Regions from separate parts of the Clostridium sulfidigenes genome, predicted to be linked through region 2. Evidence: a T-box and tRNA genes for the amino acid it is inferred to sense, from the RefSeq annotation. Region 2 holds a T-box; the other holds one or more tRNA genes.
What was found. A T-box is a leader RNA that pairs with one kind of tRNA and senses whether it is charged. The one in region 2 lies ahead of trpS (tryptophan--tRNA ligase), so its partner is inferred to be a tRNA-Trp.

Region 1: it has a tRNA-Trp gene. The T-box ahead of trpS (tryptophan--tRNA ligase) is inferred to sense a tRNA for this amino acid. The anticodon was not compared.

The regions. Positions count from the first base shown of each region.
Region 1 is NZ_JBQHQR010000002.1:369,361-378,161, forward strand. It holds gene ACTNBA_RS03680 (GIY-YIG nuclease family protein) at 74-340, shown strand; gene ACTNBA_RS03685 (DUF2238 domain-containing protein) at 337-972, shown strand; gene ACTNBA_RS03690 (MGDG synthase family glycosyltransferase) at 1,070-2,221, opposite strand; gene ACTNBA_RS03695 (hypothetical protein) at 2,443-2,973, opposite strand; gene ACTNBA_RS03700 (hydrolase) at 3,029-3,700, opposite strand; tRNA gene ACTNBA_RS03705 (tRNA-Trp) at 3,991-4,066, opposite strand; gene ACTNBA_RS03710 (DUF3867 domain-containing protein) at 4,150-4,710, opposite strand; gene ACTNBA_RS03715 (CBS domain-containing protein) at 5,111-5,731, opposite strand; gene ACTNBA_RS03720 (HD-GYP domain-containing protein) at 6,003-7,256, shown strand; gene tsaE (tRNA (adenosine(37)-N6)-threonylcarbamoyltransferase complex ATPase subunit type 1 TsaE) at 7,351-7,809, shown strand; gene tsaB (tRNA (adenosine(37)-N6)-threonylcarbamoyltransferase complex dimerization subunit type 1 TsaB) at 7,806-8,513, shown strand; gene rimI (ribosomal protein S18-alanine N-acetyltransferase) at 8,506-8,801, shown strand, end outside.
Region 2 is NZ_JBQHQR010000005.1:89,227-112,203, forward strand. It holds gene ACTNBA_RS07625 (OPT family oligopeptide transporter) at 1-446, shown strand, start outside; gene ACTNBA_RS07630 (PqqD family protein) at 564-938, shown strand; gene ACTNBA_RS07635 (dipeptide epimerase) at 1,185-2,276, shown strand; gene ACTNBA_RS07640 (HelD family protein) at 2,404-4,524, shown strand; gene ACTNBA_RS07645 (PRK06851 family protein) at 4,571-5,659, opposite strand; gene ACTNBA_RS07650 (cation diffusion facilitator family transporter) at 5,735-6,913, opposite strand; gene ACTNBA_RS07655 (M18 family aminopeptidase) at 7,067-8,368, shown strand; gene ACTNBA_RS07660 (GH36-type glycosyl hydrolase domain-containing protein) at 8,663-17,278, shown strand; gene ACTNBA_RS07665 (hypothetical protein) at 17,323-17,589, opposite strand; T-box leader at 17,858-18,088, shown strand; gene trpS (tryptophan--tRNA ligase) at 18,156-19,154, shown strand; gene ACTNBA_RS07675 (hypothetical protein) at 19,539-20,069, shown strand; gene ACTNBA_RS07680 (peptide chain release factor 3) at 20,360-21,955, shown strand; gene ACTNBA_RS07685 (hypothetical protein) at 21,995-22,165, opposite strand; gene ACTNBA_RS07690 (ECF transporter S component) at 22,414-22,977, shown strand, end outside.

The DNA of each region.
Region 1 (8,801 bases), on a different contig from region 2:
ATACTATTTAAATAGTATTATACAACAGTAATAATTATTCTAATTTTTAATATATTTTATATGAGGTAAAGATATGTTTTTTGTTTATATATTAAGATGTAATGACAATACTTTATATACAGGATGGACAACTGATTTAAACAAAAGGCTTAAATGCCATAATAGTGGTAAAGGAGCTAAGTACACCAGATGCAGATTACCTGTAGAAATTGTTCACTATGAAAATTTACCTGACAAATCTTCAGCTTTAAAAAGAGAATGTGAAATAAAAAAACTTTCTAGAGCAGAAAAACTTATTCTTATAGAAAACGCCATAAATAGCTCGGAGGGAAATCAATGAAAAATACAAAGTCTTCTTTTGCTTTATTTTTCAAATGGATATTTAGATCAATTTTATTAATACTATTTGTTTATTACTCATTTGTAAAAACTGATAATAATTCAAATTACATTAGCAACATTCTATTAATTCTTATCACATCCTTTATACCAGATATAATTTTATGTATATTTAAAGTTAAATTATCTAGTTTACCTGACTTCTTATTGCAATTCTTTATATTTTTAGCTCTACTCTTAGGCCGGATGTACAATATGTACTCAATACTACCTTGGTGGGACATATTTCTTCATTTTGCTTCAGGGGCTCTTTTAGGGTTTTTATCTTTAATAATTTTAAAACCTCTTATAGGTGAAAATAATCTCAAAACCCTTCCCCCATTATTCATAGGGATATATATATTACTCTTTACTATTTCTGGAGCTGCACTGTGGGAGTTCTGGGAATTTGCAGGAGATCAACTATTGGGGTTTGATTCTCAACTTAATAGTCTTACGGATACTATGACAGATATGATAAGTGGTTCTTTAAGTGGTGTTATATTATCTATAATGGGATTTTTACACATTAAAAATGGTTCATTTGAGTTTTTGGATAAATTTATTAATGCCATTAAAAAATCTCATAAATAAACCTAAAGACTCGTATTATAAAGTCAAATTCTAAATATTCCCATTATAAGATTAAAAGACCAAGGTCTTAAAAACCTTGGTCTTAATTATTTAAGTTTTATGCAATTTCTGAATTACATTCAGCTTCATTTTCTTTCATTAATCTTCTTATAAGTTCTAGTAACTCATTTGTTGAATTTGATTTATCAAAAGTCATACAGTTTTCTTTAATTTCTCTTAATTTGTTTTTGTCCTTAATCAAAGCCTCTATAGCTTCAGTACAATTATCACCTCTGCCTATAGATATGGACATGCCATGATCTAATAGAAACTTTGCATTTGCTTCTTCTTGTCCAGGTATTGCATCAAAGGTAATTAAAGGAAGATTTGCTGCTAACGCTTCTGATACTGTAAGCCCTCCTGGTTTAGTAATTAAGACGTCTGCTAAGTTCATATATCTATGAACTTCATTCGTAAACTTAATAAGCTTTGTCTGTTTTTTACTAAACTTAATCTGTTCCTTAATTTTATTATATAGTCTTTTATTATTACCCGTTAGAATTACAATTTGAAAATCCATAGGAATATTATTTATATTCTTATAGATTTTTTCTATATTATATACTCCGAAGCTTCCAGCCATCACTAACACGGTCATTTTACTTTCGCTTAATCCCAGCTCATCTAACAGTATTTTTTTATCATCTTCATCTTGATGAAAAAAACCATCATATACAGGGATTCCATAAGGATGAACTTTTTCTGGAGGAACTCCTCTATCTATCATACCTTCTACCATGTCTTCACATGCTACACAATATTCATCTACATTAGGTTTTATCCACGTTTTATGTGGTGCATAATCAGTCATTATACATATTGATGGCACCTTTATACTTCTATTTCCCTTTAATATAGAAATCATTTCTGTAGGAAAAGGATGAGTAGTTATGATTACATCTGGAGCAAATCCTTCTATTAAGGGTATTAATTTTTTCGAAAATAAATAAATTAACTTTGTTACTAAACATGTTAAAACCCCAGACTTGTCCGTTAAACTATATATATTTTTATATAAGGAATTTAAATACTTTGCCAGTACTATATATCCCTTAGTTACGATTTTATTTATAAATGGATTAACATACTCTAAGGTATCCACTACTTTTACTTTAGCACCTAACTCATTTTCTAAAATATATGATTCTAAAGCCTTTGATGCTTTTAAATGTCCTCCACCAGTAGATGCAGATAAAATAAGAATATTCATATTTACAATCCTCTCTCTATTTACTTCACATGGTCTTATGTAGTAAATTTAACTATTCTATTTTACCACACCTATTATGCTTTAGTCCAATTAATTAAATCTAACATAATCCATTTAAAATCATAAACATTTCATATACTTTTATTATCAAATACAAATTTGATAATCCATTCGTAGTAACACTGTCTTAGAATAAAATATATTCACTATAAATATTTATATTACTTATACTTTTCTATAGATAGTTCTAACACTACGGATAAAATGTTCTTTTCTATTGTATTTAAAACTTCTATCAATGTATCTACACAAGTTTCTACTTTTTCAGAAGTAGTACCGTAGTTTTCTCTATCTTTTAATTCTACTACTATTGTTTGGCATAACTTAAGTACATTTTGTGCATATTCATTTATCTTTTTGTCATTAATATAACCATTTACAAATTTATAATTATTTATAATCTCTTCAAATTCTATTATAAATTCGTCTCTATAATAGCTTTCTACGTTTATCCAATTAGGTATTGTGTTATTTTTAATTTTATCTCCAAAGACTTTAATTTTTTTATTTAGTTCAAATAGCTCCTTATAACTTTTTATTTTATCGTTATTAATATCTATAGCACGTTCTTTCTTAGATTTTTTTCTCTCTTCCATAATTAGTTTTCTCATAATTAATAGAGATATACCTCCACCAAATGCTGCAGATATTAATGGAACTATTATTCCTAACATCCAAGTTGCCTTGTCCATAAATAAATCACCTCAAATATAATATTCGTTGCAAATATTACATTTCTGAATGAAATTAGTCTTCATATCTTTTTCTATGTTTAATCATTATTTCATTTAATATATCACTAGTACTTTGTGGTGTATATGTTATAGCATTAGCCCCAGCAATTATAGTTTCACGTATGCTCTCATCTGTAGGACCTCCTGTTGCTATAATAGGTACATCTGGATACTTACTTCTTATATGTCTAACAATATTCGCAGTTTCTTTAGCTCCTGATACATTAAGTATAGTTGCTCCTGCTGCTATTCTTCCATCTATATCATCTTTTTCTGAAACAACGGTAACTAATATTGGTAAATCTATAGTTTCTCTCATCCCTGCAATAACATCATTGCCTATAGATGAATTAACTACAACCCCCATAGCTCCCTTAAATTCAGCATCCAATGCTAGATTTATTACCCTTTTACCTGTAGTAATAGATCCACCTACCCCACAAAATACTGGGATATCTGATGCTAGTAATAGTGCTTCAGTTATTCTGGGTTGAGGCGTAAATGGATATACTGCAATAACAGCATCTGCATTAGTATTTCTTATAACTGCTACATCAGTTGAAAACACTAAAGATTTAATTCTTTTCCCAAATATAACAATTCCAGTAGCGTCCCTAATAACCTTAGGTAACTCAATCATATGACTTCTTAGTAAACCTTTAAATTCTGGCACACGTTTTTCCATAAAATTTCTCCCTTCACCATATAAAGCTATGTCCTCTCTAAAAACATAGCTTAAATCACGCCTCACATAGATAACTTTAACTTATATATATAAACTTAAAATGTGATTAATAACTTATTTTATTTTCTTAACTTACAGATTATATCACAGGTTTATTACTTCCTCAATAAATTTATTTAATTATTTTTATGGAATTATACGGTACATTTTTACTCTCTTTATCTATGTAAAAATAAGATAAAAGAAAACAATAAAAAAACCTAGCGATTACTAAAATCACTAGGTTTCTATGGCAGGGGCACGAGGACTTGAACCCGGAACCAACGGTTTTGGAGACCGCTACTCTACCAATTGAGCTATACCCCTTCGTTACTCGTTTATTATATTATATAATAAACATAAATGCAAGAGGTTTTATATAAATTATTCAACATATTCTTAAGTCAATACTAGTATAAATAAGTGGAAGTATTCTCACATATTGAAATATTTAGCATCTTATTATTCATTACCTTTTTATAGGAACATAAAAATTCATTTAACTCATTATCAGTTAAATCTATTTTCCCAAAACTTTTTAATATAACATTCTCATCTTGAAGCATTAACTCTAAATCATTCTTATCATTCTTAATGCTATATGAAGTTACACTTTTTACTTTAAGCTTTCCTTTATACTTTTCTTGAAACCCAACCATTTTTCTTGCATCTTCATACTCAATACCTAATCCACTTAGAGGATTTTCTACACCCATAGACTTCATTTGGCTTTCTACATCTTCAGTCGAAATTCCATACCTCTCCATGACCTTATTCTGGATATTCATAAATTTCTCTTGAGATATATTATTTTCCTTCATATACTTAAATATTTCTCTGCTCATTTCCGACATAGATAGCTTTCCTTGAGCCATTGAATAATACATAGAATATATGTAATCCTCAAATTTATCTACATCTTTATCTGTGGCCTTATTTTTCAGTTCATTAAAATCTATTACATCACTAATTTTAATCAGCTCCTTGAATACAATATTTCTTTCATCACATTATTTATTTTATCCCATTAATTTTTATTTTAGTATCTTATTCTTTATTAAATCTAATTTCTAATCGCTTTTATTCCCCATAATCATAGAATATTGAAAATAAAAGTGTCACGAATCTACTTAAGTATAACTCAGGTTAAAAGATGATAAACAGAGCTCCTTACTCCCACTTTAAAGAAGATGAGAGTATTAGAGCTGGTAGTCATCGGATAAATTTAAGAAATATGTTTGTAAATCAGTATATTATAAAAGTATTCAAATTACTACTATATTAATTATGTATTTAAAATATATTAATCTTTTCTTAATATATAGTTATGTACTGTTGAGTATGTAGTTCACCTACATACTCAACGATATGCTACTGTATCTTGAATCCAGCTTCTTTCACCTTCTCAAGAATTTCGTCCATATTGTCTGTGCTTAATCTTATTACTATCTCTTTAACTTCTGTTATGCTCTTAGGATCAACAACTACAAAGCTTATAATTTGCCCTTTGTTTTCAGTAATTATTTTTGATAGTTTAGATATTTGTCCAGGTATATCATAAGCAATTACAGCTAATCGTTTACCTTTATTTAATCCAAACAATTCTGTAAATTGATGAAAAATACCGTGATGTGTTACTATTCCTTGCATTTCTCCATTTTTATTTATTACTGGTACAAAGGAAACACTTTTAGTTTCTAGGAAATGTGCAGCCTCTTCAATTTCATTAAAAGGAGTTATTGATGGTACATCAGTTCTCATTACATTTTCAACTAGAAAATCTGATAGTAAACACTGTCTCTCTATAGATTTTTCATAGTAGTATGTGTATATTTGCTCTTTTGAAATTACTCCACAGAATTTATCTCCTTCTACTACTGGTATGGATAAAAACTTATTTTCTTCCATTACCTTAAGAGCTTCTCCTATGGTTACCTTTGGTGTTACAGTTATTAACTTTTCTCTAGATAACATCAAATTATTTACAAACATAATTTATCCTCCTCTACTTATTTGTTATTCTATATTATACCTTATTTTAGTATACTATGTTAGTATTTTAATATATTTCATTATTAATATATTAAATATATTTTGATTATTGCATCAATTATCACTATTTTACGTATCCAAAATATAATACGTAAAATATATAGATTTGTTTACTTAAATATAAATTTACTTTTACAATATTTAGTACCATTCCACTGCCAAATATGCTAAAATTTTTTATATAGATAAATGGTATGCTTTGGAGGACAAAATGAATATTAGTATAAAGAATATAGTTTCTGCTCTATCATTATCCTTGGATCTTACAGACAATGATTGGGGTAAATTTGAGGATGTTATAAACCCAACACATGCTAAAGATATTTCAAATAAGCAATTTTCTAATCATTCTAGATGCACCTCATATATAGCCTTAGAAATTGCTCAAACTATGAAGCTAGATGAAAATTCTTACTATAATTTATATATTGCTTGTATGATTCATGATATTGGAACTCAAAATATATTTGATGAGTCTCACACCTCAAAATGGTATATAAAAAAGCATTGCATTGCTGGCTCTGAAATGATTCAACGTATTCCATCCTTAATACAAGTATATGATATAATACGTTATCATCATGAAAATTATGATGGTAGTGGGTGCTTAAAATTAAAAAGTTCACTAATTCCTATAGAAGCTCAAATTCTGAGAATAGCTGATTTAATTGAAATCCAGGTAGATTATTCTAAACCTTACCATATCCAAAAGGATATTCTTATTGATTGGGTAAAGCTACACAATGAAACTTTATTTTCACCACAGGTTGTAAAAGCTTTTCTCATGATAGCTGACAAAGAAGAGTTTTGGCTAAACCTTATAAATTTACCTAATATGAATTTCATCCTTGATAATATAATACCGGAGAAAGATATTTTTATCTCTCTATCGGAATTTGAAGCAATTGCTGATGTATTTGCAAGCATTATTGATAATAAAAGTTCTTTTACTGCAGAACATTCTAAAGAAATTGCTACTTTAGCTTATAATGTTTCTAAGCATTTAGGCTATACTGAGGAAAAATGTCTTAAAATGAAAATTGCAGGATTACTTCACGATATCGGAAAACTAGCTATTCCCATCAGCATATTGGACAAGGATGGTCCTTTAACAGAAGAAGAATATTCTATTATCAAATCTCATACCTACTATACTAAATTAATTCTAGATAAAATAGACCACATATCTGATATTAGTTTATGGGCTTCTAGTCATCATGAAAAATTAAATGGTAAAGGCTATCCACGAAGACTTAAGGCTGAAGACCTTAGTGAAGAATGCCGCATTATTGGAGTATGTGATATATATCAATCTTTAACTGCTGATAGGCCCTATAGAAAAGGCATGTATATGTATGAAGCATTTAATATATTAGATGATATGGTAAATAGAAACTTAATTTGTGGTAATGCAGTAAGACATTTTAAAAACACTTTAATATCTCGGGTAGAAAAGAAAACTTAATTTAATTATTATACAGTTATTTAATGAAAAGTAATTTTACTATTTGCTTTTCATTTTTTTTCTTTTAGGCTAAAATATTAATGAGGTGAATCATATGGAATTTATAGTTAGTAATGTTGATGAATTAGATTCCCTAGGTATACAGCTAGGAAAAATGTGTAAAGAAAATGATATTTTATGCCTTATAGGTGATCTTGGTACTGGTAAGACTCATCTTACCAAAGGAATTGCAAAAGGTCTTAGCATAGATGAATGTATAACTAGTCCTACCTTTACAATTGTTAATGAATATGAAGGTAGATTAAAATTGTATCATTTTGATGTGTATAGAGTAAATGATCCCGATGAGATTGCTGCCATCGGCTTTGATGAATATATATTTGGAAATGGAGTTAGCGTCATTGAATGGGCTAACTATATCGAAGATTTAATACCAGAAGAAAGTTTAACTATAAACATAGCTAAACTTCCAGACTTAGGTGAAACCTATAGAAAGATTACTCTTTCCTATACTAATGATAGATATAATTATATAAAGGAGTTGAAGCTATGAAGATTTTATCCTTAGATTCTGCAACCGAATGTGCAACTGCGGCTATTATTGATAGCGATAAGATATTAGGGGAAACTATTATAAATTATAAAAAACAGCACTCTATAATTATGATGCCTATGATAGATAACCTTTTAAAAAATTGTGGTTTATCCATATCAGATATAGAAGGCTTTGTAGTTTCTAGTGGCCCTGGTTCTTTTACTGGTCTTAGAATCGGTATGTCCACTATAAAAGGTCTTGTGCAAGCAACTAATAAACCCTTTGTGTCTATAAATTCTTTAGATGGACTTGCAAATAATCTCTTTAATATCCAAGGTATTATTTGTCCTATAATTGATGCGTTGAGGGGTAATGTATATACTAATTTCTATAAATTTGAAAATAATAATTTAGTAGTCTTAGGTGAGCCTGAATTATTATCAATGGAAGATGTAATAAATAAATGCTCAGGATTTAATGAGCCTATTACTTTTATAGGTGATGGTACATCAAAATTTAAGGATGCCATATCAACTTCTCTACCTAATGCTTCCATAGCACCTAGTCATATCAATGTGACAAAGGCATCTTCTATAGGCTACTTAGGCTATCTTAGATTAATAAACAATGAAGGTGATAATGTACTTAGTAGTTCACCTGTATATCTTAGACTTTGCCAAGCCGAGCGTGAATATGAAGAAAAGGTAAAAAATCATGACTGATGTAACTATTGAAAGATTGAGTTCCCTTAATATATTAGGAGTTAAAGAAATTTCTGACCTAAGCTTCTCAAGCCCTTGGTCTCTCCTATCTATGGAAAAAGAACTAATTAATAAAAACGCTGTCTATATAGTTGTAAAGTTAGGTAATAAAGTTGTAGCCTTCGGTGGAATGTGGGTTGTCTTTGATGAAGGTCATATAACCAATATAGCAGTTCATCCCGATTATAGAAGAAATAATTTTGGAGATGTGGTAGTAGAAAACCTCATTACAATTGCTAAGGATATAAA
Region 2 (22,977 bases):
TTATGTCAATGGTTATAGAAGGTGTTATGACTGGTGAATTACCTTGGGTACTTGTGTTTGTGGGAGTATCTATAGCTATATTTGCAGAAATATCTGGTCTACCAGTACTACCAGTTGCGCTTGGTTTATACTTACCTATACATTTAAATGCAGGTATATTATCAGGTGGTATAATTAGAATATTTGTTGAGAAGAAATTTAAGAAAAATGAATCCCTTATGAAAGAAAAAGTAGAGAGAGGTATTCTTATATCTTCTGGATTAGTTGCTGGAGATGCATTAATGGGTATAGTAGTTGCAGGGTTTGCTACTTTAGGACTTAATGTGGCCTTTGGACTTAATTTTGAAGGATTAACCCAAAATTCTATATTCTCAACAGGTATATTTATAATTCTTGGAGTAATTATTTATCTTATTTCTTGTAGTGGAGATAATGAAAGAACTTAAAGGTAAATTATGATTATTGATAATATTTCTTATAATATTAAAAAATATGGATATAATTATGAATAATATTAAAGTTAAGAGCCGTTAAGGCTCTTAACTAATTTGTAGGTGATTTGTATGAAAGGTAAAAAAACACAAAATAAAGAAGAAAAGAATTTTCTTTTATATATTCCCCAAATTGAACATGATAACTATAAAATTAATGATAATAATATAGTTACTCTATACTTTGAACATAACAAACCTATAGAAAAGTTCGCAAGATGGTTAGTGAAAAAAAATAATCTTAGTGATATAGTTTTTGATGATAAATCATCGCTGGCATGGACTTTAATAGATGGTAAAAGAAGTATATATGACATTGCACTTGAGATGGCAAGGAGATTAGGTGATACGGAAGAAGTAGCTATAGAGAGGCTTGTAATGTACATAAGATATATTGCTAGAAAGAGGTGGATAAAATTCATAGGAATAAAACATAACCAGGGTTGATATTAGGAAATATGTAGACATTGAGAGTAATATCTACTATTTAAATAAATAAATTGAACAAAAACAACCTACTATATAGCTTGACTACTTTAGGCTTTGGTGTATAATTATGACTTGACTAGATAGAAATTTTTACGGAAATGTAAAAAATCTATCATATTTTATTTTAAGCATATTTTATATGAATAAAATTCGGATAGATAATAATATTAAAAATATAAATTTATAAGTAGTAGGGGTATAAAGATGATTATTGCAGATGTTAAAGTTGGTAGAATTACAATGCCATTAAAAAAACCATTCGTAACTAAAAACGGAGTTTATAATTATTCCAACGAAGTAGTTGTAAAGATTTTTACGGAAAATGGAGATGTGGGAATAGGAAGTGCAGCTCCAGCACCAAGAGTGACAGGGGAGACAGAAAGTTCAATTGTAGGTGCTATTAAACATATTACTACATTTATTAAGGGAATGGATCTTACGTGTCTTCAATGTATTTTTAAAGTTATGGATGAATGCATTAAAGGAAATAATAGTGCAAAAGCAGCTGTAGAAATTGCTATATATGATCTTTGGAGTAAAGGAGTAAATACTCCTTTGTATAAGTTATTAGGAGGATTCAATTCAACGGTACTTACAGATATAACTATACAAGATGATGATAAGATGGAAAATATGATAAATGCAGCCTATGAAGCTACTAGAGATGGCTATACTAATATAAAGATAAAGCTTGGAAATAATGTAGAATCAGACTTTGAAAAAGTGAAATTTATTAGACGTGCTATTAGAAAAGGAATAAAAGTAAGAGTTGATGGGAATCAAGGCTGGTCACCTAAAGATGCAATAAAGATAATTAAGAAGATAGAGCAATTAGATTTAGACATAGAGTTTGTAGAACAACCAGTTAAAGGTTGGGATATCGAAGGATTAAAATTTATTAAAGATAATGTGGATACTATGATTTTAGCTGACGAATCAGTGTTTGGATCCCCAGAGGCCTTTAAGGTAATTCAGAATAGAGCTTGTGACTTAATCAATATAAAACTGATGAAATGTGGAGGAATACAAAATGCCATAAGAATTTACAACATGGCAGATACCATGGGTATAAGGTGTATGGTCGGTTGTATGTTAGAGAGCAAAATTGGGATCACAGCAGCAGCAAGCTTTGCAGCTTCAAGAGGAAATATGATAACAGCAGATTTAGATACAATGATATACTTTGCAGAGGACCCTATAGTTGGAGGAGCAATCTTTGAAGGAAATAAAATCACTTTGTCCGATGAACCTGGCCTTGGAATTACTGATATAAGAGGTTGGGAAGAAATAGTATAAGTAAACTTTATCCATCTATATATTATACTAATTTTGCATAGATGAAAGGGTTTAAGATTAATATATAGAACTTATAATAAGTTACTATGAAAATTCATTATAAGAATCTAATAAAGGAAGTGGTTTTATGTCAAATGATCTTAAAGACCAATTAAAGAAACAGTTAGAGGTTGCCATAGAAGAAGAAAGATTAGAACATGTTATAAAAATAATAAATGATGAAATTCTTAAGTGTATAGAGAAAAGGAAGCATATAACCAATGCCATATTAGAATACAGAAAAAATGTTTTAGAAGAATTTAAAGACGATGAAGATAAGATAATAGAGTATTTTGACCATGAAAACTACGTAAAAGAAGAAAATTTTAAAAGCACTGATAGAAAATTAAAAGAACTAACAGTGTTAAAATCTTCTCCTTATTTTGGTAAGGTTACTTTTAGAGAAGAAGATTATGGGATAGAAGATATATACATTGGAAGGTTTGGAGTAACTTTAGAGGAAACCTTTGAACCGCTGATTATAGATTGGAGAGCTCCAATTTCAGCACTTTTTTATAATAATTCAGGAAATATTGGACAGTATAATTCACCTGAAGGAGAAATTACAGCTTCTATTTTAGGAAGGGTTCAATATATCATAAAGAGAGGTAAATTAGAGGGATTATTTAATTCTAATATCGATATAAAAGATGATATTCTTCAAATGGTATTAAGCAAAAACTCTTCAGATAAGCTTAAAGACATAGTTATGACTATACAACAAGAACAAAATGAGATTATAAGACAAGATAAGAATAAGATACTAGTTGTAGATGGTGTAGCTGGAAGTGGTAAAACTACTATTGCACTTCATAGAGTTGCTTATTTAATTTATAATTACAGGAATCTTTTAGAAAATAAGGTTTTAATTTTAGGACCTAATAGAATATTTATAGATTATATTTCAAATGTTCTTCCAACTTTAGGAGAGACCGGAGTATTTCAAACTACATTTTTAGATTTAGCTTTAGATTTAGTAGATGTAGATGATGTTATAGATATTAAAGATGTTATGGAAAGAATTCTTAATAAAGATAAAGGTTTTGAGAAGAAAATTATTTATAAGAGATCATTAAGGTTTATGGAAGATCTAGATAAACTTGTTATTAAGCTAGAAGAAGATAGTTATTTTAGCCATGGGGTTTTCTTTGGAGATAAAGTTATAGCAACTAAAGAAGAAATAAAAGCCATGTTTACAAAAGACTTTACTTCACTACCATTATTTAGAAGAAGTAAAAAAATTAAAAGGATTTTATTCTCTAGAATTAGGGATGTGAGAGATGAAGAGTTTAGATCTATTGAAATGAGGTATAAAGAGAAAAAGAAAGAGTTTACCCCTGAAGAATTAATACTTCATATAAATGATTTAGAATTCAAAAGAAAGTTAGAAATAAGAGAATTAGTAAGAGATGTAATAGAAGTAAAAGCTACATTAAGTTATTTAGATGGAAAAAATATAGAAAAGATATATGAAGAATTTAATGGTAATAAAGAATATACAGAAGAAGACTTGGTTGCTATATTATACTTAAAAGCTAAACTTATGGGCTTAAGGCTTAATAGAGAAATTAAACATTTAGTAATCGACGAGGCTCAAGATTATTCACCACTACAATTTATAGTGTTAAAAGAACTTGTAAATACTAAATCTATGACTATAGTTGGAGATAGTAATCAGCAATTAATACCTATTGAAAATAATTCTTCTTTAAGTAGTATTAAAGATATATTTAGTGAGGATTCAGTTGAAATGTTTAAGTTAAATAAAAGTTATCGTTCAACTAAAGAAATCATGGAATATAGTAATATGTATATAGATGATATTTCCATAGTACCTATGGTTAGAACTGGAGATTCTGTTAATGAGATACTAGTAAAGGATGAGAAAGAGATAAAAGAATATATTATAGAGCTAGCAACTAGCTTAAAGAAAAAAAATCTTGAAAATATAGCTATTATAACTAAAAATTTATCTCAATCTAAGTATATATATGATTTGTTAAAAGAAGATATTTCATTAAAGCTTATAGATAAAGAGAATCTTCATATTGCTGAGGGAACTATGATTATGCCTAGTTATTATGCAAAAGGCTTAGAATTTGATGGAGCTATTATAATTGAAGAGGACATCCAAGAAAGATACAAGGACAATCTAATGTATATAATGTGTACAAGAGCACTTCATAATTTAATAGTTATTAAGAAATAAAAAGTAATAGCATCACAGGGTGCTATTACTTTTTATTTTTAATATATTATAAGCTATCTTCATATCCTTGAATTTTATTTAATACTTCTTCATATATTTGGTCGGCCTTATTAAAATCCATATTAGGAACATAGAATTCCTCTAATTCATCATGTAAATCTTTAGCTGTTTTTATACAATCAAGACCTTTTTGAAGTAGGATGTAAAAAATGGAAGAAACATCATCTATATCATCTTGTTTTTTTTCAATATAATTTGCATCTAATAGACTATCCATATCATACTCCTCGCCATGAAATTCTATTTTGGTAATTTCATTTGATGTTACTAGAGCAACCTTTAATTCAGGAATTAATAAATGTTCAATTTTTTCAGGATTTAGTGGAGTGTGTAGAATCTCTACATCTAGACCCCTTCGAGTAGCTTCATCTGCAATATATTCAAGAACACGAGTTTTGCCAGTTCCAGGAGAGCCCTTAAGTACATAAACACTGGACATGTCTTTTACTATATTATGAATATAAGTTATAACTCCCTTTGGAGTAAATCCTGTTGCAAATAAGTGGCGTTTTTTACCCAATGATGAGAATGTATTAGGAAGAATTCTATTCTTCAAATTTTCTTTTAAAATATTAAGTTCATAAAGATTTAAAGCTTCATTATTAAAGGTATACCAATCATCATAAATAGATTTAGCCGCAGCAAAAAATCTGTAAGCTCTTCTAAAGGAATTTCCAATTTCTTCATTTACAGCTAGAATGTTAAATTTTATGTTCTCAAAGTTCTCTTCTTTTAAACATATTCCCATATTTACTATATCATCTACAGCACCAGGAGTAATAGGGTCTATCATATGGGGAGATGTACCATCAAGCATAGCTACTTTTAATTCTTTAATTAGAACTCCATCTAAAGAATCACTATCAGAAGAACAATGATGAAATTCTACATCATATCCTCTATCAATGTAGTGTTTTCCAATTTTTTTCATAAGGGAAGATTTTCCTGTACCAGGACCTCCCTTTAAGCAAATAATTCTAGTTGCATCCTTTTGGGAAATAATATAATTAAAGTGAGAGTAAAAGCCTTTTCCGGTATTGCCACCTAAAAAATAGTGAGTGGATATTCCAGTCATAATTAATCCTCCAATGATTTCTACACTATCATAATATTATATAAGTTAAAAATGGTTAATGAAAATTCAAATTAATTAGATAAAAGATGCATCTACGGTAATTATTGCGTTGTGATTTGGAGAAACTTTCTTAATTTCCTCATTTATTTGTTTTTGTAATTTAAGTTCTGATTCTTTAGTTATTATAAAATCATCCTTAACTACTACATCAAATATTAGGTTTTTATAGTCACCTTCACCTACTACTCTAAAATCATGAAAAGAAGATATATGAGGAATTTTATTTAAAACTTCTTCCAATTCTCTTTTTGCACTAAGAATCTCTTCATCCTTTGTAGTTACTGGATCCATATGAATTAGCAGATATATACCCAGTTCAGAAGAAATTTCCTTTTCAGCTCTATCTATAACCTCATGAGCAGCAACAACAGAAATATCAAGAGGAACTTCAGCGTGAATAGAAGCAATTATTCTTCCAGGACCATAATTATGAACTAGCAAGTCATGAACACCATCTATATGTTCATAGGATAATAACATTTTTTGAATATCTTCTACTAAATCATTATCAGGAGCAACTCCAAGTAATGGGTTTAAAGTATCTTTAATTAGGTTATATCCTGCATAAAGAATTACTAAGGAAACAACTAAACCAATATATCCGTCTATAGGAAGTGATGTGAATTTTGAGATTAGTAGTGATATAACTACAGTAGAAGAAGATATTACATCACTTATTGAGTCTACAGAAGAAGCTTTAAGAGCGGAAGAATTTATTTTGTTACCTATACCTCTATAGAACCTACTTAACCATACTTTAAATGATATAGATATGATTAAAAGAATAAATGGAAGTAGTGAAAATTCTACAGGAACAGGATTTTTAATTCTCTCAAAAGAGCTTTTTATGAATTCAAAGCCAACTAATATTACTAAAAATGCAACTATAAGACCAGAAATGTACTCAATTCGTCCATGTCCAAAGGGATGTTCTTTATCCGCTGGTTTGCTTGAAAGTTTAAAGCCAAAGATGGTTACTAATGAAGCACCAACATCGGAGAGATTATTAAAAGCATCAGCAATTACAGCAATACTATTAACTAAAAGTCCAGCAGTGATTTTAATTAAAAATAAAACTAGATTTACTAAAATACCAACAACTCCACCAAGATATCCATAACGTTCTCTGACTTTCTTATTTTTTATATCTTCACTATTTTTAATAAATTTTGTTATAAGTTTTTGAGAAATCAATTATTACACCTCTTTATCAATATATTTTTTCTCATAACTATAGTATAACACGAGAACATGTTATAAATTAGGGAAAATCACAAAATTCATAGGAAATGTAGTAAAAGTTTGGTATACTATTACTAGTATTTCGTTTTAAGGAGGGGATTAATTATGTCAAAAGAATTGAAGTTTGCTAAAAAACTTATAGATTTTTTGTATGAAAGCCCTACTGCTTTTCATGCAGTGAAAAATGTTAAAGATTCTCTTGAAGGTTGTGATTTTAAGGAATTAAAGGAAGAGGATAAATGGATATTAGAAAAGGGTGGTAAATATTATACTACTAAAAATGGTTCTGCATTAATTGCATTTACTGTAGGTAATGGTGAGGTTGAGAACCATGGATTTAAAATTATAGGTGCTCATACAGATTCACCTACATTTAGAATAAAACCAAATAGTGAAATTATATCAGAAAATAATTATATTAAATTAAATACTGAAGTTTATGGTGGTTTAATAAGAAGTACATGGATGGATAGACCACTAGCTGTAGCAGGAAGAGTTGCTTTAAAAGGTGAAAATTTACTTAATCCAGAGTTAAGGTTAGTTAACATAAAGAAACCAATATTAATAATACCTAGCTTAGCAATTCATATGAATAGGGAAGCTAATTCTGGAGGAGAATTAAATCCACAAAAAGATACACTTCCACTACTTGCAATGGTAACTGAAGAATTAGAAAAGGATAATGCATTAATAAACATATTAGCTGAGGAAATGAAGGTAAATAAAGAGGATATTATAGATTTTGATTTATTCCTTTATGAATTTGAAAAGGGATGTATTGTTGGATTAAAAGATGAATTTATATCTTCAGGTAGATTAGATGACCTTCAAATGGTTCATGCTGGAATTGAAGCACTAAAAGAAGCTCCAATAACTGAGGGTATAAATGTAATGGTATGTTTTGATAATGAAGAAGTTGGAAGCTCTACAAAACAAGGAGCCGATTCTGATATGTTAGCAAATATTTTAGAAAGAATTGCTCTTTGTCTTGGAAAAGGGAGAGAAGAGTTCTTTAGAGCACTTAGCAGATCCTTTATTATTTCGGCAGATAATGCTCACGCAGTTCATCCTAATAGTCCAGAAAAGGCAGATCCGACTAATAGACCAATTGTAAATAAAGGTCCTGTTATAAAGATAAATGCGAATTGTGCATATACTAGTGATTCAGATTCTTCTGCTGTATATGAATCTATTTGTAATAAAGCAGAGGTACCAGTACAAAAGTTTGTAAATCGTTCAGACTTAAGAGGTGGTTCAACCATAGGACCAATTTCTTCAACCCATTTGAATATACGTTCTGTAGATATTGGAAATCCAACCCTTGCTATGCATTCTATAAGAGAGTTTGCAGGAGTTAAGGATCATAGTTATGTAGCAAAATCCTTTATAGAGTTTTACAAAATATAATATAATTATAGAAACTCCTTGTAACAAAGGAACAATTATTGAAACTAGTCATGGGAAAGAAGTAAAATTTAATGTGCAACCAGGTAGTTATAGAGGATTAACTAAAGGTAGTTCACAATAGCATATATAAAGAAGCCATTTAAGATAAGTAAGATATAAAGTTGCTTTTCTTAGATGGCTTTTATTTAGCTATAGGAGAAAGCTAATCCATAGGATAGAAAAATATTTACTATTATAGATTTAAGTTAATTTGGTAATAATAATAGTTGAGCATCATTGAAAGGGGATAGCACCATGGAGCACATATTTATTTTAGTAAATTTAATACTTATACTAAGTATAGTTCTTCTTATGTACGTAATCAAAAATAGAAATAAGAGAAGAGCCTATATTAAGATTAGTGACAATAGTTTTTTAGCAGAAAATAAAGAAAAATTGGAAGATGCTATTGATGATATAGCCAGAGACCATAGAGAAATTGAAAAAATAAGTAGGAATGATTTAATTTCCAATTTAGATAAGCATTTTAATAATATATTGGAGTGCCATAATTTGTTTAAAGTGGATGAAAATAGAGAGTATTTCAAGATAAAAGGAACACAATGGATATTAGATAATATCTATGTTATTGAAAAAGAGTATAAATTTATAAAAAAACATTTATCAAAGAAATATTTAAAATCACTACCTATACTAAAAAGTGGAGCATTAAAAGGATATCCTAGAATTTATGCTGTATCAAGAGAAATATTGGGAATTTATAGGGATAAGCTAACTAGGGATAATATTAATAAGTTTTTAAAAAGATATCAAGAAACAACCATATTAACCATGGGAGAATTATGGGCTTTACCTATAATGCTTAAAATAGCCTATTTAGAGATAATAGGAAAAAGCTCAGTATTGATAGTGGATAAAGCTAATGATAGACATAGAGGAGAAAGATTAGCTGATAGGATTATTAAGTATTATAATGAAGAAAATATGAAGAGAGCTATGGATTTCATATCTGAGAACAATATTAAGTTTACAGAATACTTTGCGGATGCATTAATAAGAGTTTTAAGAGATAATGGAGTATATTACGATGAATTAAATTTATGGATAGAAGATAAATTAAGCGAAAATGAAATTACTTTAGATAAGATTATTATAGATTCTAATAAAAGTGATGGTATCTATTCTACAGCCATTAGTAGTAGCATTAATGGCTTAAGAAATTTAGATAATATAAATTGGGAAGAAGTATTTAATATTAGCAATAAAGTAGAAGAAATATTAAGTAAAGATCCTGCTATGGTTTATAGTACTATGGATTTTTATTCCAAGGACTATTATAGACATGTTTTAGAAAAAATAGCTAGACAAAATAAAATTTCTGAGACATTTGTTGCTAGAAAAGTACTACAGTGTGCAGAAGTAAATAATGATAAAGAATTTGAAAATCATGTGGGATATTATCTAACTGATAGTGGTAGAGAAAAGCTAAATCATATTTTGAATATTGATTTTAAAGGATTTGAAAAGTTAAAAAATATGATAAAGGGAAGAGCTGTTGGTATTTATATAGGAACTATTGTTATTCTTACAGCCATACTATCGGGAGGATTTATAACTTGGAGCTATATAAATGATACAAATATATCAATATCTAAATATATTTTATCTGGAATAGTTACTATTATACCGCTCAGTGAGGTTGTGGTATCCATCTTAAATTGGAGTATTACTAATTTAAGCACACCTAATGTATTACCTAAAATTAATATATCCGATAGAATTCCTAAAGAAGGAATCACCTGTGTAGTAGTTCCTACTCTAATAGAAAGTATAGAGAAAGCTAAAAGTTTAATGAGTAATTTAGAAACTTATTATTTAGGAAATAATGATGAAAATCTATATTTTGCTATCTTGGGAGATTTTATAGATAGTCATAGAGAAAAAGAAGCAGAAGACGAAGTGATATCTAAATTTTGTTTAGAAGAAATTAATAAGTTAAATACAAAGTATAATGAAGATAGTGGTCGTTTTTTCTTTTTATGCAGACATAGAAGGTTTAATGAAAAGGAGAATAAGTGGCTAGGTTGGGAGCGAAAAAGAGGAAAACTAGAAGAGTTTAATAAGTTTATAAGAGGAGATAAAAATACCACTTATAGTGTTTTAAGTGAAGGTGTGGAAAAACTTTTTAAAGTAAAGTATGTTATAACTTTAGACGGAGATACCATACTTCCAAGAGAATCAGCAAAGATTTTAATTGGAGCAATGCTTCACCCGTTAAATAGAGCTTATACAAAGGAAGATGGAACTGTTTGGAGAGGTTATGGAGTAATACAACCTAAAGTTGGTATAGATTTAGAAAGTGCTAATAAAACTTATTTTTCTAAAGTATTCTCAGGAGAAGCAGGTATTGATATATATACATTTGCAATATCTGATGTATATCAAGACTTATTTGGAGAGGGTATTTTTACTGGTAAGGCCATATATGATGTGGATGTATTTACAAAGGTAACTCATGGAGTAATTGAAGAAAATCAAGTTCTAAGTCATGATTTATTAGAAGGATCTTTGGCAAGAACGGCTTTGCTTACAGATGTGGAGTTAGTAGATGGGTATCCTTCTAACTTTATTGCAAGTTGTAAAAGACTTCATAGATGGGTAAGAGGTGATTGGCAACTATTACCATACGTATTAAAGAAAAATAAATTAAATAGATTATCTAAGTGGAAGATGATAGATAATTTAAGAAGAAGCTTGATGGCTCCTTCTATGTTAATTTTATTACTTTGCTCTTTAGCAGGAATCCTTCCTGATGGTATAGATAAGTGGTATATGTCAGCTTTCATTGCTTTAATAACACCTATTCTATTTAATATGTCAGAAAATATAGTTTCGCCTATAAATGGAATAAGTCTAAGTGGAAAAGTTCAGAATTTCCAAATGGCTTTAAAGCAAGTATTTTTTATATATACTTTTCTTCCTTTTAAAACATATTTAATGGTAGATGCCATTATAAGAACACTATACAGATTAATAATAAGTAAAAAAAACTTATTACAATGGCAAACGGCTGAGGAAGCAGAAAGGTCTTCAGGAAAAGACTTTATAAGTTATTTTAAATACATGTGGCAAGAGATAGTAATAGCTTTATGTATTATGGTGGTAGCATGGAGAAGTGGCTTGGATACCTTTTATGTAATGATACCAAGTTGTATTATATGGGTTATTAGTCCAATAATAGCTTATATTATAGGTCAGAATATTAATGATGAAACAGTAAAATTAAGTGAAGACGATAATAAGGTTTTAAAAAGGTTAACTAGAAGGATTTGGGCGTATTTTGAAGACTTTGTCACTGAGGATACTAACTATCTTGGCGGGGATAATTATCAGGAAGAACCATATAGAGGATTAGCTATGAGAACTTCTCCTACTAATATTGGTATGACTTTAATTTCTAACATTGTTGCTATAGATATGGGGTACATTGGGACAGCTAAAGGTATAGAAAACTTAGGTAAAACTATAGATACTTTGAAAAGACTAGAAACCTGTAAAGGGCATTTTTATAATTGGTATGATGTTGAGACACTTAGTCCACTATTACCTAAGTATGTATCTACAGTAGATAGTGGAAATCTAGTATCTTATTTATACACCATAGAAGAAGCACTAAAAGAATTAAGAAACACACCTTACTTTAATAATAGTGTTGAGGGCATAGAGGATACTGTTTATCTTGCCATGGAAGAGCTAGAAGATGAAAGAAAAAAATATATGTACCTTAATGTTATTGAAAGAATAAAAAGAGAAGGAAAAGATATATTAACTTTTTATAATATATTAAATAACTTTGAAGATATTGTACAGGAAGGTATAGAAAATGTAGATAGTGCTTATTGGAATAAAAAACTATTAGATAATATTAAAGGCTATTTAAGTGAAATTAAATTTTTATTTCCATTCATAGATGATATAAATCTATTACCTAGAAGCAAGCATGAAAATATAATTAGAATTATTAGTAGTGATAGTTTAGGGCATATATATGATATTATAAAAGGGTTTAATTTTATATCTAATAATTTAAATGAATTTCAATTAGAAAGAATAAATAAGAATATAGATTTATGTAAAGAAAGAGTAGGAACACTATTAAAACAATTTACAAAAATTGAAGCTGAACTAAATAGAATTATAGGTAATACAGATTTTAAGTTTTTGTATAATGATGAAAGAAAGTTATTTCATATAGGCTATGATGTAGACAATGAATCATTAAGTAGTAATTACTATGACTTATTGGCATCAGAAGCTAGAACAACAAGTTTTATTGCAGTGGCTAAGGGGATAGTTCCAACATCTCATTGGTTTGCTTTAAATAGATCCTTAACTTTAATGTATGGTAGAAAAGGATTGGCTAGCTGGAGTGGAACCATGTTTGAATACTTTATGCCAAGGATTTTAATGAAAAATTATAGGAATTCTATGTTAGATGAAACTTATAGGTCTGTAATGGAAGGTCAAATAAGATATGGAGATAAGAGGAAGGTGCCTTTTGGTATTTCAGAAAGTGCCTACTATAAATTTGATGTAGATTTAAACTATCAATACAAAGCCTTCGGTGTACCTAAAATTGGTATAAAAAGAGGATTAGAAGAAGAGTTAGTAGTATCACCATATTCTACTATTATGGGGCTTATGGAAAATATACCTAAGTCTATGGCAAATATAAGAAGTCTCTTAAAACTTGAATGTTATGGAAGATATGGATTTTATGAAGCTATAGATTATACAGATAAAAGGATAAAAAATAAAAAGTTTGAATTAGTGAAATGTTATATGATACATCATCTAGGAATGAGTTTATTGGCTTTAGATAATGTGATGAATAATAATATTATTCAAAGAAGATTTCATAGAATTCCCATGATTAGAGCTGTGGAAATATTGCTTCAAGAGAAAATAAGTAAGAATGTGGTCTATGATAGAAAAGAAGATAATTCACAAGAAGTGAAAGAAGTGCAAAGGCAATATTCCATCCATAGAACATTTAAATTTGGAGAAAGTAAGTATCCCCAAACCATACTTCTTGGGAATAAAAATTATAACATCTTATTAAATACGGCTGGTGGTGGCTACTCTAAGTTTAAAAATGTAATGGTATATAGATGGAAAGAAGATTTGATTCGTAGTAGTTGGGGAAAGTTTTTTTATATTAAAGACACTAATTCTAATGAATATACATCTTCTACTTATGAACCTTGTAAAGAGCAAGGAGATAAATACGAAGTTAATTTCTATTTGTATAAGGCAGAATTCATAAAATACTGGAGAGATCTAGAAATAAATACTATAGTTCAAGTAATTCCTGAAGATAATTGTGAAATTAGAACTATTGATATAAAAAATAATGGTAGTGAAGAAAAAATCATAGAAGTTATTAGCTATAGTGAAGTAGTTTTACAAGGATACAGTGGAGATATAGCACATCCTACTTTTGGGAATTTATTTATTACTACAGAGTATATAGATGAATTAAGTGGAATACTTGCAAAACGCAGACCTCGTAGCGAAAAAGACAGGGACATATATACTCTTGAAAGTACACTAAGTGAAGAGGAATTTAAAACAGAGTATGATACGGCAAGGCTAAGTTTTATAGGAAGAAATCATTCAAAAGAAAATCCTATAGTTTTAGAAGAAAATGAACCTTTAAAAAATAATGTAGGCAATGTATTAGATCCTATAATTGCAATTAAGAGAATAATAAAAATTCCTAAAGGTGAAAGCAAATCTGTAAAATATATAACAATTACAGGAAACTCTAAGGAGGATGTATTAAATAAGTCAAGAAATTATCAAGATATTAATATTCTAGAGGAAAGTATCCTAAGATCTGCTTTAAGTGTAGAAGAAAGTCTTATTAATAAAGGAATAAAACCAACACAAGGGATTATTTATGAGCGGTTTGCAAGTAGTATATTATTTAATAACTTTAGTTATACAAAGAGAATAAATAACTTAATTAATCTAAGTAGAAGTCAAAGAAATCTCTGGGCATACGGAATTTCAGGAGATTTACCTATTGTATTGTTAACTATTAACAAGGAAAAGGAAAGTGATATTTTAAGACAGCTTATAAATTGCCATGGATATTTAGAAGAAAAGGGATTAAAGTTTGATATTGTAGTCATTAATGAAGAGGAAATAAGCTATGAAAAGCCTCTAGATAATGCAATAAAAAGAATAATATTGAATAGCTCTTTAAATGGACGAGAAAATACTTCCGGTGGCATATTTATAATTAGTAATGAAAAAATGTCTAAAGAAGATTTGAATTTGCTTTATTCTATTGCAGCAATAATCGTAGACGGATCAGAAGGGCCTTTATTAAAACAAATTGAAAAAGCCATGGAAAATGAAGATTACCCATATGACTCAAGAAAGTATATATGGGAAATGAGTGAACTAAAAGAAGCTAATTTAAGTTATAGTGATAGCAATATCCCTAAATTAGAAATTCCAGAGTTAAGCTTTTTTAATGGATATGGAGGTTTTAATAATGAGGGAGAATATACAATTATACTAAAGGATGGAATGTCTACACCTGCTCCTTGGATAAATGTTATAGCCAATAATAATAGATTTGGATTTAATATAAGTGAGTCTGGTAGTAGCTATACTTGGTACAAAAATAGTAGAGAATTTAAAATTACTCCGTGGAACAATGATTTCATTGAAGATACCCCTAGTGAAGTTTTATACCTAGAAGAAGGGGATAAACTTTGGTCAATAACTCCTGAACCAATAAGAGATAAAGGGGAGTATGTAATAACTCATGGATTTGGATATTCCAAATTTACTCATTGTAAAAGTGGAATACTGGGGGAAATTACTGTGTTTCCTTCAAAGGAGAGAAGTGCAAAACTTATTAAGGTTAGCTTAAATAACTTAGTAGATAAGGAGAGAAATATAGGAATTACTTATATTGCAAGATTGTGTCTAGGAGATTTAAGAGAAAACAATTATAAGAAGATTTACACTGTAATAGATAAAGAAAACAAATACATATATGGAATCAATCCATATAGTAGTGATTTTTCATCTAGTCATGTTTATTTAAAAATAAGTGGAGGAAAAAATGAAAGTTTTAGTGGAGATGAAAGAGATTTTATTGTAAGTAAAGAATATATGGATTCTTTATCTGAACAGAACACTATAAGCTTATCAGGAAGGTGTGGTTCAGGATTAGAACCAGTACTTAGTGAGAAAGTTTACTTAAGTTTAGGAGCTAATGAAGAAAAATCACTGGTAATTGTATTAGGAGCAGAAGACAGTATTGAAGGAATTCAAAATTCCCTTGAAGAGTTTTCAGATATAACTAGAGTTGAAAAAGAGTTAGAAATGGTAAAAGGCTATTGGGAAAGGCTTTTAACTAAGATAAAGATAAAAACAGAGGATAAAGCTTTAGATTTCATGATTAATGGTTGGCTTCCTTATGAAACTATCAGTTGTAGATTATTTTCAAGAACAGCATTTTATCAATGTGGAGGAGCTTATGGATTTAGAGATCAATTACAAGACTCCATTCCAATGATTTATATACAACCTGAAATTGCTAGAAATCAAATTCTTTATAGTGCTACTAGACAATTTGAAGAAGGAGATGTGCAACATTGGTGGCATCCAGTTGTAAATAGTGGAATAAGAACTAGATTTAGTGATGATTTATTATGGTTACCTTATGTTACTTGTATATATGTTAAAACCACTGGAGATTATAAGATTTTAGATGAAGAGATTGGATATTTAAGGGATGAGCCTTTAAGAGAAGGAGAAGATGAAAGGTATAATGTATCATCAAAATCAGATTTAAAAGAGTCCTTATACAATCACTGTATAAGAGCTATAAATAGAAGCTTAAAGTTTGGTTCCCATAATATTCCTCTCATGGGAAGTGGAGATTGGAATGATGGAATGAGCACTGTAGGAAATAAGGGTAAGGGAGAGAGTATCTGGCTTGGCTGGTTCCTATATGCTATATTAAAAGATTTTAAGGATCTATGCATATATAAAAGGGATGAGGATAATTATGAAAAATATATTAAGACTATGGATTTTATTAAAGAAAATCTAGAGATTCATGGATGGGATGGAAGTTGGTATAAACGTGCTTACTTTGATGATGGCACTCCACTAGGATCTCATGAAAATCAGGAATGTAAAATAGATGCCCTATCACAATGTTGGTCTGTAATATCAGAAGCAGGAGATAAGGAAAGAGCTAATATAGCTATGAGTTATTTAGAAAAATATTTAGTAAAGCCTAAAGAAAAAATTATATTACTACTTAGCCCACCTTTTGATAAATCAGATTTAAAACCAGGATATATAAAAGGATATGTACCTGGAGTAAGGGAAAATGGAGGACAATATACCCATGGAGTTGCGTGGGTAGCTTTAGCTCTTGCAAAACTAGGAAGAGGAGAAGAAGCATATAACATATATTCCATGCTAAATCCTATAAATCATAGTTTAAACATAGAGGAAGCAAATGTATTTAAGACAGAGCCTTATGTTATGGCTGCAGATATATATTCGGTGGAACCTCATGAAGGAAGAGGCGGATGGAGTTGGTATACTGGAAGCTCAGGTTGGATGTATACTATCGCATTAGAACACATATTGGGCTTTAGATTAATAGAAGGAAAAGGGTTTAAAATTAAACCATGTGTACCTAAAGACTTTAAAGAATACTCTATAGACTATGTATATGGAAATGCTGTATATCATATCAAAGTAATTAGAAGTGGTAATTCTACCATAACTTTAGATGGAAATGTTATAGAAGGAGATATAATACCTGTTACCTCTGATGGAGAACATGAAGTAAAAGTAAATATTTAATAAAAATATAGGAATTGCCATTAAAGCAATTCCTATATTTTTTACTATTTAGTTGGAGTGTTTTTATTTATTGATGCTAAGGGTTGATCTTCAAAACCTAGAAGATCCGATTCCTCGTTATAGGTATAATCAAATTCTGCATTAGAGATGTTGTTTGCCACAATTGGATCTACAACATGATTTGGAAGCAGTACATAGTCTTCAAGAGAATGTGCTTTTACAGGTTTGGTACTAGCATCTAAAAAGTCTCTTTCATTAGGACCATAAGGTTTTGCACCATTAGACTTACTAGAATTGTTTTTTGAATCCATATAAAATACCTCCTTAAAGTAAGTGGTGATATATTTTTAAATTATATTAAAATACTAAAATGTATTTAATATGTTTAGTTTGCTTCAATACAGTAAATAAATACTAGAAATTTATGGGCTTTTATATAATTCTAATTTAAATAAAAATAATTATATGGTAAGGTTAAAAATAGATAAACTAAAAAATAGAATAACAATTTCTAATATTGACATAATATAATATTAGAATTATAATAACTTTAATGTAATATTAAACAACTTTATTATTAATTGATCGGTGAGGCGAAGTAAGTAGTATTAAAAACAGATTTTCAGAGAGCGATAGATGGTGAGATTATCGCAATTATGCTTGATATGAATGGGTCGCTGAGATGTTGGGTGAATTTAAAGTAGCCTAGCACGGATGCTCACGTTATAGAGCTAGGATATGTTTGTATCTGAAAGAGGTGAGGTTTTATTATCTCAAAATAGGTGGTACCGCGTGATTTATGCCCTATGGATTTATTCCATAGGGTTTTTATTTACAATTAAATGGAATAATTTTACGGATTGAAAGGAGAAAAAACATGGAAGATAAGAAAAAAGTTATGTTAAGTGGAATTAAGCCTTCTGGGGATTTAACACTAGGAAATTATTTAGGAGCTATAAAAAATTGGGTGAAACTACAAAATGAATATGAATGTTATTTCTTTATTGCAGATTTGCATGCAATTACAGTAAGACAGATACCAGCTGAACTTAGAAAGAGAACTTTAGAAGTACTAGCAATTTATATTGCTGCAGGAATAGATACAGAAAAAAATACTCTATTCGTACAATCTCATGTACCAGCTCATTCTGAAGCTGCGTGGCTTTTAACTTGCCATAGTTATATGGGAGAACTAAGTAGAATGACTCAGTATAAGGATAAATCTAAAAATAGTGGAGAAAGTATAGGGGCAGGATTATTTAGTTATCCAGTTATAATGGCTGCTGATGTATTATTATATCAAACAGATGTAGTGCCAGTTGGAATAGATCAAGTACAGCATTTAGAATTAGCTAGAGATATAGCTGACAGATTTAATAAATTATACAGTCCAACCTTTAAAATACCTGAACCATACGTAGGCAAGGCTGGAGCAAAAATAATGGACCTTCAAAATCCAGAAAAGAAGATGTCTAAGTCGGAAGAAAATCCTAATGGATATATCTTAATATTAGATCCACCAGAAGTCATAAGAAAAAAAATATCCAGAGCTGTAACTGATAGTGTAGGAGAAGTTAAATTCTGTGATGAACAACCAGGAGTTAAAAATTTAATGACAATTTTAAGCACTATTGAAGATATATCTATGGAAGAAATAGAAGAAAGATATAAGGGTCAAGGTTATGCCCAATTTAAATTAGATGTAGCAGAGGCTGTAGTTAAGGAGCTTGAACCAGTTCAAAAGAGAGTTAAAGAGCTTTTAGATAATAAAGGTAAGCTAGAAGAAATCTTCAAAGCTGGGGCGGAAAAGGCAAATTATGTAGCTACAAAGACTTTAAGAAAGATGCAAAAGAAAATAGGATTAGTTCAGTATTAATATTATCAGTATTAATACTAAAGGTACTTTATATAAACTAATAAATAATAGTTTATATAAAGTACCTTTTAATTTTTTTGAAGTTAATATCTGTTACTACATCAGTATTTATGGTTAAGATAGTAGGAGCTTGTCTATGTATATCCTTTGTAAAATCTTAAGAAGTATCCTCTTTTTCAAAGGAACAAAAGATTGGATTATCATATATGGTTAAAATGAAATAAAGGAAAAATATATAAATTGTAATAATTTCTTAATGAAATTGTAAGGTTTTTAAATTATAATATATCTATAGTATATTTTTTAAATATAGTATACTTATTAAATAATTTAATTTATAATGAATTAATACATTATTATAATAATAATAATTGGGGTGATTAAGTGGATAGAAAAATCTATGTTGTATTGACACAGACAGGAACTTTTTTTTCAAGAGCTATAAAGCTATATACTAGATATAATTATAATCATACATCTATAGCCTTAGATAAAGAATTAAAGCAATTATATAGCTTTGGAAGAAGAAAAATATATTTTCCACTTCATGCTGGTTTTGTTAGAGAACAAATTGATGGAGGAATATTTAAACTATATAAAAGGACATCCTGTAGAGTTTATGAATTAAGTGTTACAGAAGATGAATATAATGAAGTTAAAGAGATTATAGATCGATTTGAAAGTGAACATGATAGATATAAATATAATTTTTTAGGAATTTTAGCTATAATGTTACACATTCCTTATCAAAGAAGATATCATTTTTTATGCTCACAATTTGTGGCTTACGTACTAAAAGAAGGCAAAATCATAAACTTTGATAAAGATGTTTCTTTAGTGAAACCAGAGGATTTCGATGGAATAGAAAAGGGACAAGTTGTTTATAGTGGCTTATTAAGTCAATATGCACACTAAAATTATAATTATATATTTGTGGAATTATATTTTATTATTTTAATATTTATTACAATGGCAGTAAGATACAAATATCTTACTGCTTTATTTTGGTATAATTAAATTGAAAATGATAAATTTAGTATGATATTTAAACTAAAATTTTAGTATTAATTTTAAATGTGATATACATAAAAACATTAATAATATTTGTGTTTATATTAATTAATATGGTATTATATAAAATGTGCTAAAAAGAGATACTATATAAATTGAAGATAATTTTAAATTTAAATAAAGGAGTTAAGGTAATGAGTGATTATATAAAGGAGATAGAGAAGAGAAGAACCTTTGCTATAATTTCCCACCCAGATGCAGGTAAAACTACACTTACTGAAAAATTACTTTTATATGGGGGAGCAATAAGACTAGCAGGATCTGTTAAAGCAAGAAAGACATCTAAGCATGCTGTTTCTGACTGGATGGAAATTGAGAAGAAGAGAGGAATCTCTGTTACATCTTCAGTAATGCAGTTTGGATATGAGGGATATTGTATAAACATATTAGATACTCCAGGACACCAGGACTTTAGTGAAGATACATATAGAACACTTATGGCTGCAGATAGTGCAGTAATGGTTATTGATGGAGCAAAAGGGGTAGAGGATCAAACTAGAAAGCTATTTCATGTTTGTAGTATGAGAGATATTCCAATATTTACTTTTGTAAATAAGATGGATAGAGAAACAAGAGACCCTTTTGAACTTATGGAAGAGATAGAAAATGAATTGGGTATAAAATCATATCCAATAAACTGGCCTATAGGTACAGGTATGCACTTTAAAGGTGTTTATGATAGAAATAATAAACAAGTTCATATTTTTAAAGCTGGAGATCATGGACAGTTAGAAGTAAGTGAGACTGTTATAGATTTAGAGGATGAATCAGCAGCTAGAGAGGCTATAACCGATAGTCTATATGAAAAATTACTTGAGGACATAGAATTATTAGATATAGCTGGAGATGCCTTTGATGAAGAAAAGGTGAGAGTTGGAGAACTTACCCCTGTATTTTTCGGTAGTGCTTTAACTAATTTTGGTGTAGAACCATTTTTAGAGAACTTCTTAAAGTTAACTACAGCCCCATTAGGAAGAAATTCTGATATAGGAAAGATAGAGGCAACAGATGATAACTTTTCTGCTTTTGTATTTAAAATTCAAGCTAATATGAATAAGGCTCATAGAGATAGAATTGCTTTTATGAGAATATGTTCAGGTCAATTTGAAAAAGGTATGGAAGTTTATCATGTTCAAGGTGGAAATAAAATAAAGCTAGCACAACCTCAACAATTTTTAGCTCAAGATAGAGAAATTGTTGATAATGCTTATGCTGGAGATATTATAGGAGTATTTGACCCAGGTATATTTAGTATAGGTGATACCCTTTGTTCACCAAGCAAGAAGTTTAAGTTTGAAGGAATTCCAACCTTCGCACCAGAACACTTTGCAAGGGTTAGAACTGTAGATACTATGAAGAGAAAACAGTTTATAAAGGGTGTAACACAGATAGCTCAAGAGGGAGCAATTCAAGTATTTAAAGAGCTTCACATAGGAACAGAACAAATTATAGTAGGAGTTGTAGGAGTTCTTCAATTTGAAGTTTTAGAATTTAGATTAAAAAATGAATATAATGTAGATATAAAAATGGATATGCTTCCATATAGAAATATTAGATGGATTGAAGCTTTAGAAGGTAAAGTTGATGATTTAAGTTTAACAAGTGATTCTAAAGTTGTTAAGGATATTAAAGATAGAGACTTACTTATATTCCAAAATGATTGGGGTATTAGTTGGGCACTAGATCACAATAAGGGCTTAGTTTTATCTAATATTAGTAAAGGTGAATAATAGAAAAATTCCTCAAGTTTCTTTGAGGAATTTTTTTATTTAACTATTAAATTTATTTTTTACAGTTAGGTATTCTTCTATGTAGTCCATGGCAATAGTTAGAAGAGCTACTGCAATTATTAAATTAATTAAATTTCCTCCCATAACAAAAAATAAACCAATTAAAACTACTAATAGTAAAAAGCTACCAAACCAACGAAGATACATCATATATGTCAATCCTTTCTACATCCAAGTAAAGTAATAAGTTAGATCTTTTGACTATTTTCTCAAAAATATATAGGATTATAAGATCTGAAAGTCAAAGTTAAAATTATTTTGTGTAAAATATTTAATATTATTCTTTTATATTAAAAAATAAGGTTGAAATTCTTTAGATTTAATGTATAATTTAATTGTATGGATACTAAATTTGTTGTATGGGTACAATATTGCATAATCATAAAGGGGGACTTAAAATGAAAGAAAAGGCATCAATAAAAGCATCGAGAAATAGTTTTAGAATTATTGAAATAGTTCAAATAGGACTTATGGCAGCGTTAACATATATAGCAACTGCAGTTATAGCTATACCAGTGGGAGATAATGCAGTTTTACATATAGGTGATGCAGTACTATTTTTATGTGCCATCTTACTAGGAAAAAAAAGAGGAGCTGTGGCTGCTGCTATAGGTATGACATTTTTTGATTTGTTTTCTCCATACTATATATGGGCGCCATTTACCTTTATTATAAAAGGAGTTATGGCATATATAGCAGGAGCTATAGCCTATAGAGGTGATTATCAAGGAGATAAATTTTGGAATAACTTATTTGCATTCATTGTAGCCGGAATAGTTATGATTTTTGGATATTTTTTTGCTGGAGGTTGCTTAAATCACTTTGTATATGGAATACCAACTATTGGACAAGGATTTATAGTGGCTTTAAAGGATATACCAGCTAATATACTTCAAGTAGCAGGGGGAATTGCTATAGCATTACCACTTTCCATACCGTTAAAAAAATATTTAGCTAAATAT